One region of the Cellulomonas fimi ATCC 484 genome, then DNA from elsewhere that is predicted to be linked to it. Evidence: predicted binding sites of a transcription regulator. Region 1 holds the regulator's gene; each other region holds the start of a gene.

Evidence for each region. Region 1 encodes HrcA, which represses chaperone genes, less so after heat shock. Its sites were predicted from a motif close to TTNGCACTCGNNNNNNNCGAGTGCNAA; they were not measured.
Region 2: the regulator HrcA is predicted to act here: its motif matches at 1,001-1,027, upstream of groES (co-chaperone GroES).
Region 3: the regulator HrcA is predicted to act here: its motif matches at 1,877-1,903, upstream of CELF_RS06160 (Hsp20/alpha crystallin family protein).

Annotation. Positions count from the first base shown of each region.
Region 1 covers NC_015514.1:2,604,480-2,607,745, forward strand. The annotation lists gene CELF_RS11865 (16S rRNA (uracil(1498)-N(3))-methyltransferase) at 1-333, opposite strand, end outside; gene dnaJ (molecular chaperone DnaJ) at 335-1,462, opposite strand; gene hrcA (heat-inducible transcriptional repressor HrcA) at 1,527-2,552, opposite strand; gene CELF_RS11880 (DUF3097 domain-containing protein) at 2,679-3,266, shown strand, end outside.
Region 2 covers NC_015514.1:1,160,370-1,163,635, forward strand. The annotation lists partial or broken gene CELF_RS05380 (class I SAM-dependent methyltransferase) at 1-922, opposite strand, end outside; gene groES (co-chaperone GroES) at 1,163-1,459, shown strand; gene CELF_RS05390 (WhiB family transcriptional regulator) at 1,673-1,969, opposite strand; gene CELF_RS05395 (MerR family transcriptional regulator) at 2,232-3,188, shown strand.
Region 3 covers NC_015514.1:1,335,548-1,338,813, forward strand. The annotation lists gene CELF_RS06140 (MBL fold metallo-hydrolase) at 1-17, opposite strand, end outside; gene CELF_RS06145 (hypothetical protein) at 55-777, opposite strand; gene CELF_RS06150 (DUF4383 domain-containing protein) at 774-1,217, opposite strand; gene CELF_RS06155 (hypothetical protein) at 1,336-1,755, opposite strand; gene CELF_RS06160 (Hsp20/alpha crystallin family protein) at 1,996-2,436, shown strand; gene CELF_RS06165 (Rieske (2Fe-2S) protein) at 2,605-3,174, opposite strand; gene CELF_RS06170 (DUF6529 family protein) at 3,199-3,266, opposite strand, start outside.

The DNA.
Region 1 (3,266 bases):
CAGGACCGCGTCGGCGCCCACCTCGGTCGCGGCCTCGATCGCGAGCTCGTCGCGGTCGCCCTTGGCGAGCGCCTGCACGAGCACGAGCGCGACGTCGGGCGCGGGCTCGACGACCACGTCGTCCACGCGCAGGTGCACGCCCTCGGCGCCGACGTGCTCGACCACGCCGACGAGCCGCACCCCCGCGCCGTCGACCACGTCGACGCGCTCCCCGGGCCCGCGCCGCTGCACGACGCCCGCGTGCCGGCCCTCCGTGCCGTCGAGCAGGTAGGTGCCCCCGGGCACCACGCCGGCGAGCGTGCCCGGCTCCGCGAGGAAGACGGGTGCGCTCACCTCAGCGGCCCGCGAGCTTGTCGCGGAGCTTGGCGAACACGCCGCTCGAGGAGCTCGCGAGCCGCGCCTCGGGGCGCTCCTCGCCGCGCAGCACCGCGAGGCGCCGCAGGAGCTCGGCCTGCTCGTCGTCGAGCGGCGTCGGGACCTGCACCTCGACGTGCACGTGCAGGTCGCCGCGGCCGCCGACGTGCAGGTGGCCGACGCCGAGCCCCTTGATCGTGACGACCTGTGCGGGCTGCGTGCCCGGGCGCAGGTCGACCTCGCGCTCGCCGTCCAGCGTGTCGAGCGTCAGGACCGTGCCCAGCGCGGCGGCGGTCATGGGCACCTGGAGCGTCGCGTGCAGGTCGTCGCCCCGGCGCACGAACGTGTCGTGCTTGCGCTCGTGCACCTCGAGGTACACGTCGCCGGTCGGGCCGCCGCCCGGGCCGACCTCGCCCTGGCCCGTGAGCTTGATGCGCGTGCCCGTGTCGACGCCCGCGGGGACGTCGACCGACAGCGTGCGCCGCGAACGCACGCGCCCCTCGCCCGAGCACTCGGGGCACGGCTCGGGGATGACGGTGCCGAACCCGTGGCACGCGGCGCACGGCTGCGTCGTCATGACCTGGCCGAGGAAAGAGCGCGCGACGCGCTGCACCGAGCCGCGGCCGTGGCACACGTCGCACGTGCGCGGCGACGTGCCCGGACGGCAGCACGTGCCGTCGCACGTCGGGCACAGCACCGCGGTGTCGACCGGGATCTCCTTGTGCGCGCCGAACGTCACCTCGGCGAGGTCGAGGTCGAGGCGCACGAGCGCGTCCTGGCCGCGCCGGGCGCGCGGGATCGGGCCGCGCTGTGCGCCCGCGCCGGCGGCCGCACCGAAGAACGTCTCGAAGATGTCCTGGAAGCCGAACCCGCCGCCCATGCCGCCGCCGGGCGACGCCGGGTCCGCGCCGAGGTCGTACGCGCGCCGCTTCTCGGGGTTGGACAGCACGTCGTAGGCGCGCGAGACGTCCTTGAACCGCTCCTCGGACGCCGCGTCGGAGCCCGCGACGTCCGGGTGGTGCTCGCGCGCGAGCTTGCGGTAGGCCTTCTTGATCTGCTCGGGCGACGCGTCGCGCGCGACGCCGAGGATCTCGTAGTAGTCGGTCACGGGGAGGTGCGCTCGCTTCCTGTGCTCAGGCGGGCGGGGGGACGGGCCGGGGACGTCGTGCGGCTCATCCGGCCAGGATGCGGGTGAGGTACCGGGCGACGGCCCGCACGGCCGTCATGGTGCCGGGGTAGTCCATGCGCAGCGGCCCGATGGAGCCGACGCGTGCGAGCGACGTCCCCCCGTCGTCGCCGTACCCGGTCGTGACGAAGCTGGTCTCGAGCAGGCCCTCGTGCTGCGTCTCGCGGCCGATCCGGAGGCTCACGGCGGCCTGGTCCTCCGCCATCTCGGACAGCAGCCGCAGCAGGACCACCTGCTCCTCGAGCGCCTCGAGCACGGGTCCGATGGTGTGCGCGAAGTCCGCGCCGCCCCCGCGTGCGAGGTTCGCGGTGCCTGCGAGCACCACCCGCTCCTCGCTCTCCTGGGCGAGCGTCTCCTCGACGACGGCCGCGACTGCGCGCACGAGCCCGGCGTCCTCCGGCGCGAACGCGTCGGGGAGCTCGCCGAGCGCCTCGGGCAGCTGCGAGAGACGACGACCGGTCGCCGCGGCGTTGAGCCGGGCGCGGAGCTGCGCGAGCACCACCTCGTCGAGGTCGCGGTCCTGCTCGAGCGTGCGCTGCTCGACCCGGCCCGTGTCGGTGATGAGCACCACGAGCAGGTGCCGGGCTCCGACCGCGACGAGCTCGACGTGCCGCAGCGCGGAGCGCCGCAGCGACGGGTACTGCACGACCGCGACCTGCCCGGTGAGCTGGGCGATGAGCCGGACCGCGCGGTCGACGACGTCGTCCAGGTCGACCGCGTGGTCGAGGAACGCGCCGATCGCCCGGCGCTCGGCGCCCGACATCGGCTTGACCGTCGTCAGCCGGTCGACGAACAGCCGGTAGCCCTTGTCCGTCGGGACGCGGCCCGCCGAGGTGTGGGGCTGGGCGATGTACCCGCCCTCCTCGAGCGCGGCCATGTCGTTGCGGATCGTCGCGGGCGACACCCCGAGCGCGTGGCGCTCGACCAGCGCACGGGACCCGACGGGCTCCTTGGTCGCGACGTAGTCCTCGACGATCGCGCGCAGCACGTCCAGCCGACGGTCCTCGCTCACTCTCGCCTCCCCACGTCGCGCGGGACCCTCGCCCCACGGGTAGCACTCGCCCTACCGGAGTGCCAATCCTACGCCGCGCGCCCGACATGCCCGCTGTCGGGCGCACCACGCCTCTAGAGTGCCCCGGTGACCCAGGACCGCTACGGCTCGGACGTGCTCGGGGGCTCCGGCCCCGCCCACCACCGCCCGGCCCGCACGTCGCAGCCCCAGGCCGCCGACACCGGGCTGGTCGTCGAGGAGGTGACCAGCGGCTGGGTCGGTGCCGTGGTGCGCGTCGAGAAGTCCGGCGGCATGCACGTCGTCGTCCTGGAGGACCGGCGCGGGCGCACCCGCACCTTCCCGCTCGGCCCCGGCTTCTGGGTCGACGGCGAGCCCGTCGAGCTCGTCGCACCCGTCCGCACGACCGCCCCCGCGCGCCCCACCCGCACCGCGTCCGGGTCGCGCGCCGTGCACGGCGCCGCGGCGCGCGTGGCCCGGGGCAGCCGGATCTGGGTCGAGGGCAAGCACGACGCCGAGCTGGTCGAGAAGGTCTGGGGCGACGACCTGCGCCTCGAGGGCGTCGTCGTCGAGCTGCTCGACGGCGTCGACCACCTGCCCGACGCGGTCCGCGCGTTCGCGCCCGGACCCGGACGCCGCCTGGGCGTGCTCGTCGACCATCTGGTGCCCGGCTCCAAGGAGAGCCGCATCGCCGCCGAGGTCACGCGAACCGCACCC
Region 2 (3,266 bases), 1.4 Mb from region 1:
ATCGTGGTGTCCACGAGCGTGCCGTGCACGCGCTGCGCGACGTCGCCGACGAGCCCGGCGCGGATGACGGCCCCGTCGGGCTCGTACAGGTAGGCGCCCACCGGCCCGGCGGGGACGACCGCGGGACCGTCGGGCCCGGCGTGCAGCGTGTGCGCACCGCCGTCGGTCAGCACGAGCGCCGAGCGGCCGGGGCCCTCGGGTGCCAGGGGCCGAACCACAGGCCCACCTCGACGACGTCCCCGTCCACGGAGACCCACTGCGCCTGCGCGTCGCGGGGGAGCGCGGAGTGCGGCACGCCCGGCCCGAGCTTGAGCCCGAGCGCGGGGACCTGGTCCCGCAGCGCGAGCACCGCGTCGAGCGGCGGCGCGTACGCGGCGGGGTCGAAGACGCGGCTGCCCGCGGAGGTGCGCCGTGCGGGGTCGGCGTAGACGCCGTCGACGCCCTCGGCCCGCAGGTCGAGCGCGAGGCCGTCGCCGTGCCGGACGTGGGTGTCGGGGAAGTGCCGCAGGTTGACGGTGGCGATCGCGGCGGTCGCCTCGTCGACGTCGGTCGCGAGCACCGCGAGGCCGACGCCGGCGAAGGCGAGCGAGTCGGCGCCGATGCCGCACGTCAGGTCGGCGACCCGCGTGGTGCCCGCGTCGCGGTACCGGCGGGCGTGGTGCGCGGCGACCGTCAGGCGCGTCGCCTGCTCGAGCCCCGCGGCGGTGAACAGCATGCCGTCGGCGAAGTCGCCGAGCTTCGCCCGGGCGCGCGACCGCAGGCGCGACTGCGTGAGCGCGGCCGCGACGAGGCCGGGGTCGATGCCCTCGGCGTGCAGGCGCTCCGAGAGCGCCATGGCGCGGTGCTCGTCGTAGGGCGGGAGCGCCGAGAGCAGGGCCCAGCCCTGGGGGCTGAGCAGTGCGGTGAGGCCGGCGGCGTCCATGCGGGCGATCCTCGCACGCCGTGCGGGAGCCCACCGAGCGCCCGGACCGCCGTCCCGCGGCCGCGCCCCGGCGGGTCGTTGGCACTCGCCTTGACCGAGTGCTAACGCCTTCCTAGAGTGAGGAGCTGGCACTCTCCCGGTGAGTGTGCCAGCTGCGCACCTGGTCACGGCACCCGCGACGACGTGAGCCGGCGCGCTCGGACTGCTCGGAACTACTCACATGCGAAGGGGAGGTCCGCTGTGTCGGTCTCCATCAAGCCCCTCGAGGACCGGATCGTCGTCAAGACGCTCGACGCGGAGACGACGACGGCCTCGGGTCTCGTCATCCCGGACAGCGCGAAGGAGAAGCCCCAGGAGGGCGAGGTCCTCGCGGTCGGCCCGGGCCGTGTCGACGACAACGGCAACCGCGTCCCGCTCGACGTGGCCGTCGGCGACAAGGTCATCTACTCGAAGTACGGCGGCACCGAGGTGAAGTACGCCGGCGAGGAGTACCTCATCCTCTCGGCGCGCGACATCCTCGCGGTCGTCGTCAAGTGACGTCCGGGGTGCCCGTCGTGCGTCCGTGACGTCCGGCGGCGCACCCTCCGCGGCCCCTCGACCCTCCTGCGGGAGCGGTCGGGGGGCCGTCGTCGTCCTCGGGGCCCGGTCGGCGGTGCAGCGCGGGCGACGGCCGCCGCGCCCGGTGCGGACAGGGGAGAGGCCCGCCCCGCGTGCGCGGGACGGGCCTCTCCGGCTCGTGCGAGGCGAGCGTCAGACGACGGCGCGGCGACCGTTGCGCTGCGCGAGGATCGCGGCCCGCTCGTCCTCGGACAGGCCGCCCCACACGCCGTACGGCTCGCGCACCGCGAGCGACTGCTCGCGGCACTCCTTGAGCACCGGGCACGTCGCGCAGATGGCCTTCGCGGCCTCGGCGCGCCGGCGTCGTGCCGACCCCCGCTCACCCTCCGGGTGGAAGAACAGGTCCTGGTCGGCGTCGCGGCAGGCTCCCTCGAACTGCCACTCCCACAGGTCCATCACCGGTCCGGGCAACCGCGAGATCTCCGCCATGCGTCCTCCTCAGTCGTACCGAGTCCGCGGTCCCGCGAGGCGGTCGCGCTCGGTGGCTCGGTTGTCAGGCAGCCCCGCACGGTGGTGCGGGTGGTGCGATGAAGCGAAACAGTACAACCGCGCCAGAAGTTGTTCAAGACCGCTTCGCACGATCGTGTGATGAAGCGGTTCTGGACGCCTGTGCTGGTCGCCGCGCCGACGCGCGACGCGATCCGGCCCGTCGTCCGTCGAGGACGCCCCGACGGGCTGGCACAATCGCGTCATGCCCGCCGACGAGGACGGCTCGACGCCCGCGACGGGCGCGACCGGGACGGCCGCGCCCGCCCTGGCCGTCGCCGCCGTGGCCAAGCGCCTCGGCGTCGCGCCCGCGACGCTGCGCACGTGGGACCGGCGCTACGGCCTCGGGCCGTCCGAGCACGCCGCCGGCGCCCACCGCCGCTACAGCGCGACCGACGTCGAGCGCCTGCTCGTCATGCGCCGGCTCACGCTCGACGGCGTCGCCCCCGGCGAGGCCGCCCGCATCGCGCTCGCGACCGACGTCGACACCCCGGGCCGCGGCAGCACGGTCGACACCGTGCCGCACCCGCGTGCCCCGCACCCCGACGCCAGCCCCACCGCGGTCGTCGACGCCGCGCTCGCGGGCGACGCCGAGCGCTGCGCGCGGCTGCTCGCCCTCGGGACCGCGCCGGGCTCGGCCGCGCGCTGGTGGACGGAGCTCGTCGAGCCCGCGCTCGCCCGGCTCGCGCGGCAGACGGTCGTCGACCGCCCCGGCGTCGACGCGCCGCTCACGGTGCGCGCCGCCGCGTCCGCTGCGCTGCGGGCCGCGACCGCGGCCTCGCCCCACCCGAGCAGCCCCGTCGTGCTCGTGCTCGTCCCGGCGGGCGAGGACCGTCCCCTCGTCGTGCACGCGCTCGCAGCCGCGCTCGTCGAGCACGGCGTCGACGCGCGCATGGTCGGCGGACCCGTCGGCGGGCACCACGCCGCCGAGCTCGTCGCGATGACGCGTGCGCGGGCCGTGGTGACGGTCGGGCGGCGCCCCGACCCGGACCTGAGCGTCGTCGAGCGCCTCGCGAAGGACCACCCCGACGTGCCGCAGTTCGTCATGCTCCCCGACACCGCGCACGAGCACGTCCCCGTGGCGCGCCACGTGCACCGCGCGCGGACGTTCACCGGGCTCCTGCACGAGGTCCTCGCGGTCGCGCGACCCACCGCCCGCTGAGGCCCCCGCGGTCGCCGCGCATGACCCGTCCGGACGCACCTCGGGGCCGCCCGGCCGTCGCCCGACCGGCCGAGCGAC
Region 3 (3,266 bases), 1.3 Mb from region 1:
ACGAGGTCCACGATCACGAGCGTTCCTCTCGGGTCGTCCGGGACGCGTGGGGCGTCACCAGGGGAGCGGGGCAGGGTGCGGGGCGCCGACGCGTGCCGCGCGGTACGCGGGCCGGCGCACGGCGGCGGCCCACGGGTAGGTCGCCAGGCCGTCGGGGCAGTGCACGACGGGGTCGACGCGGACGTCGGAGTCGACGGACGGGCCGTGCGGGGGGTCGAGCTGCACGGCACCCCAGCGGTGCCACCGTCCCCGCGCGTGCGCGGACCGCAGCTCCACGTCCAGGCCGCCGTCCACCCGACGCGTCACCACGGCACCGAGGACGACCGGGCCGGCCGGCGTGCGGAACGGCATGAGCGTCGTGAGCGGCCCCGACGTCACGTCCCGGCGCAGCGCCAGGACGAAACGGGACACCGTCCCGAGCCCGGCCGAGGACAGCAGCAGCGCCTGCGGACGGCCCGCGCGCTCCCACCGCACCGCGAGCCCGTGCACGTCGGGCCACGGTCGCGGCAGCCCCGCCGCGCGGGACACGCGCACCACCGCGGGTGCCGTGCACGGCTCGACCGCGCCGGGTGCGCCCGGGTCGAGGCCGACCTGGACCGTCCCGCGCAGCACCACGCCGCGCGGGTGCAGCGGACGACGCCCGGTGACGCGCGCGGCGGCGCCCAGGAGCCCGCCGAGGGCGACGCCGACGGCGCGCGCCGGCCCGGCGAGGAGCTGGTGCGCGGCGCCGCCGGCGCGCCCGACGGGGAGCGGGCGCTCTCCCCGCGCGGTGGTCACCGCGTCCGGGTCGCGGTCCGGTCGCGGGCCGGCCAGAGCGCGATCGCGAGACCCGCGAGCGCGCTGACCAGGTGCAGGCCGTTGTCGGCGCCGTTGATGTTGAGGATGTTCGCGTCCGGGTCGTTCGCCACCACGAGCCCGTAGACGAAGGTGGCGCCGTAGCCGACCGCGAGGATCCAGCCGTAGGTGCGGGCGCGCGCCAGCGTCGACCACAGGACGACGCCGAGCACGCCGATGAGGATGTGCACGATGTTGTGCAGCGGGTTGATCGCGAAGCCGAGCAGCGTCTGCGAGTGGTCGTGCTCGGTGAACCCGTCGAAGCCCGTGACGGCGAAGCCGACGAGGCCGACGAGCAGGTAGACCACGCCGATGACGAGGGCGAGGTACTGCGCGGGGTGACGCTGCCGCGTGGTCGCGGCTGAGCGGGTGGTGTCCGTCATGCGAGTGCTCCTCCGGACGGCCCGGCGCTCGCGGACGCACCGCCGGGGCCTGGAACGCCGCGGGCTCGACGCGTCCTCCCAGCATGGCGGCGCGCCGGGCCGCACGCACGCCGGGGCGTCAGGACCGGTGACCTGTGCCCTTCGCCTGCCGGCGCGCGCGGACGGCCAGCGCCGTGATGATGCCCGCCGTGACGACGAGGATCGCCACGATCGCGAGCGTGCGGCCGGGCGTGAGCGGGCCGAGCTGGTCCTCTCCCGACTCCTGGTGCGGGCCCGCGCCGCCCTCGCCGTAGGTCGCCGTGGAGCGCGGGCTCGGGTCGCTCGTGCTCGGGGTCTCGTCGACGGACGGGCTCGTGCCCGGCTGCTCCACGACCGGGTCGTCGGTCGCGGCGCTCGCGGGACCGGCACCGCCCGCGGCGGTGAGCAGCACGGCCCCGAGCGTGACGGTGAGCAGGGCGACGAGCACGGCCCGCAGGCGCGTCGCCGGGTGGTCGGCGCTGCGGCGGCGCGTCGGGCGGGCGGGGGTGGGAGCGGGCACGGCGGTGCCTTCCGGGAGCGGGGGACGCCGCGGCCTGACGCCCTCCCACCGTGCGGCGCGTGGGGGCCTGGCGCAACCGCGGGCCGGCGTTCTCCCTCGGCGAACGGGGCCCTCGCGGGGCTTGGCACTCGCCGGTCGAGAGTGCTAACACAGGAGATGTAGCCGAGCCCGGCGGCGGACCGCCGGGCAGGACCCCGGGGCACGGGCGGTCCGTGCCTCGACAGCGAGGAGGTGAGGGGCGTGGCTACCCGTTTCGACCCGTTCCAGGAGATGGACCGGCTGCTCGGCCAGATGTTCGCCGCGGACCGTGCCTCGGCCACGATGCCGATGGACCTGTACCGGTCCGGCGACCACTACGTCCTGCACGTGGACCTCCCGGGCGTCGACCCCGGGACGATCGACGTGAACGTCGAGGACCGCACCCTGACGATCCGCGCGCAGCGCACCTCGCGCACCGAGCAGGACGTGCAGTGGCTCGCCAAGGAGCGCCCGGTGGGCACCTACGCCCGCCAGCTGACGGTCGGTCGCGGTCTCGCGCTCGACGCGATCAGCGCGACCTACACCGACGGTGTGCTCACGCTCTCCATCCCGGTCGCCGAGGAGGCCAAGCCGCGGCGCATCGAGGTGCAGCACGGCGAGCAGACCGCCCAGATCGGCTCCTCCGCCGACACCACCGCCTGACGCGCGGCCAGCGCCGCGCGCCGCACCCGGACGGCCCCGCACGGACCCCCCGTCGCGGGGCTGTCCCGTGCGCTCAGTCCAGCGCCAGCGACGCGAGCGCCGCGCCGAGCACCAGACCCACACCCGCCAGCCACACGAGCGTCGGCAGGCGCTGCCAGAACGTCCGCCTCACCGCAGCACCACCCGTCCGTCCCGGACCTGGACGTCGACCTCGTCGAGGTCGGCCGTCGCCGGGCCCCGGACCACCGCGCCCGTGCGCGCGTCGAACGCGCTGCCGTGGCACGGGCAGCGGATCTCGCCGCCCGTCACGCCGCCGACGAGGCAGCCCTGGTGGGTGCACACCGCCGTGAACGCGTGCACGTCGTCCCCGTCGCGCACGAGCACCAGCCGGCGGCCGTCGAGCACGACGCCGCCCCCGTCCGGCACGTCGGTCACGGCGAGGAGCGTCTGCCCGTCGCCGTCTCCAGCGGCGTCGCCCCGGTCGTCGTCTCCGCCCTTTTCCCGGCCGTCGTCACCCCGGTCACCGTCGTCCTCGTCGCTCTCGTCGTCGACCCGGTCCCCGTCCCCGGTGCCCCCGTAGCCGCCGTCCCCGTCGCCCCGTGGCGCGAGCGCGGTCATCCCCACGTACCCGACGACGCCGGCGACGAGCGTCACGCCCGCCGCCTCGAGCACCGCCCGGCGCCCGGGCCCGCCGTCGCCGACCTCGCCGCCCGCACGGTCCTGGCTGTCGCCGCTCACGTCCACCACCTCCCGCGCCCGCCGCTAGACCCGGGCAAACCCGGGCTGGGTGAAGAACCAGGCCGCCGACGTGAACCACACGACGACGAGCA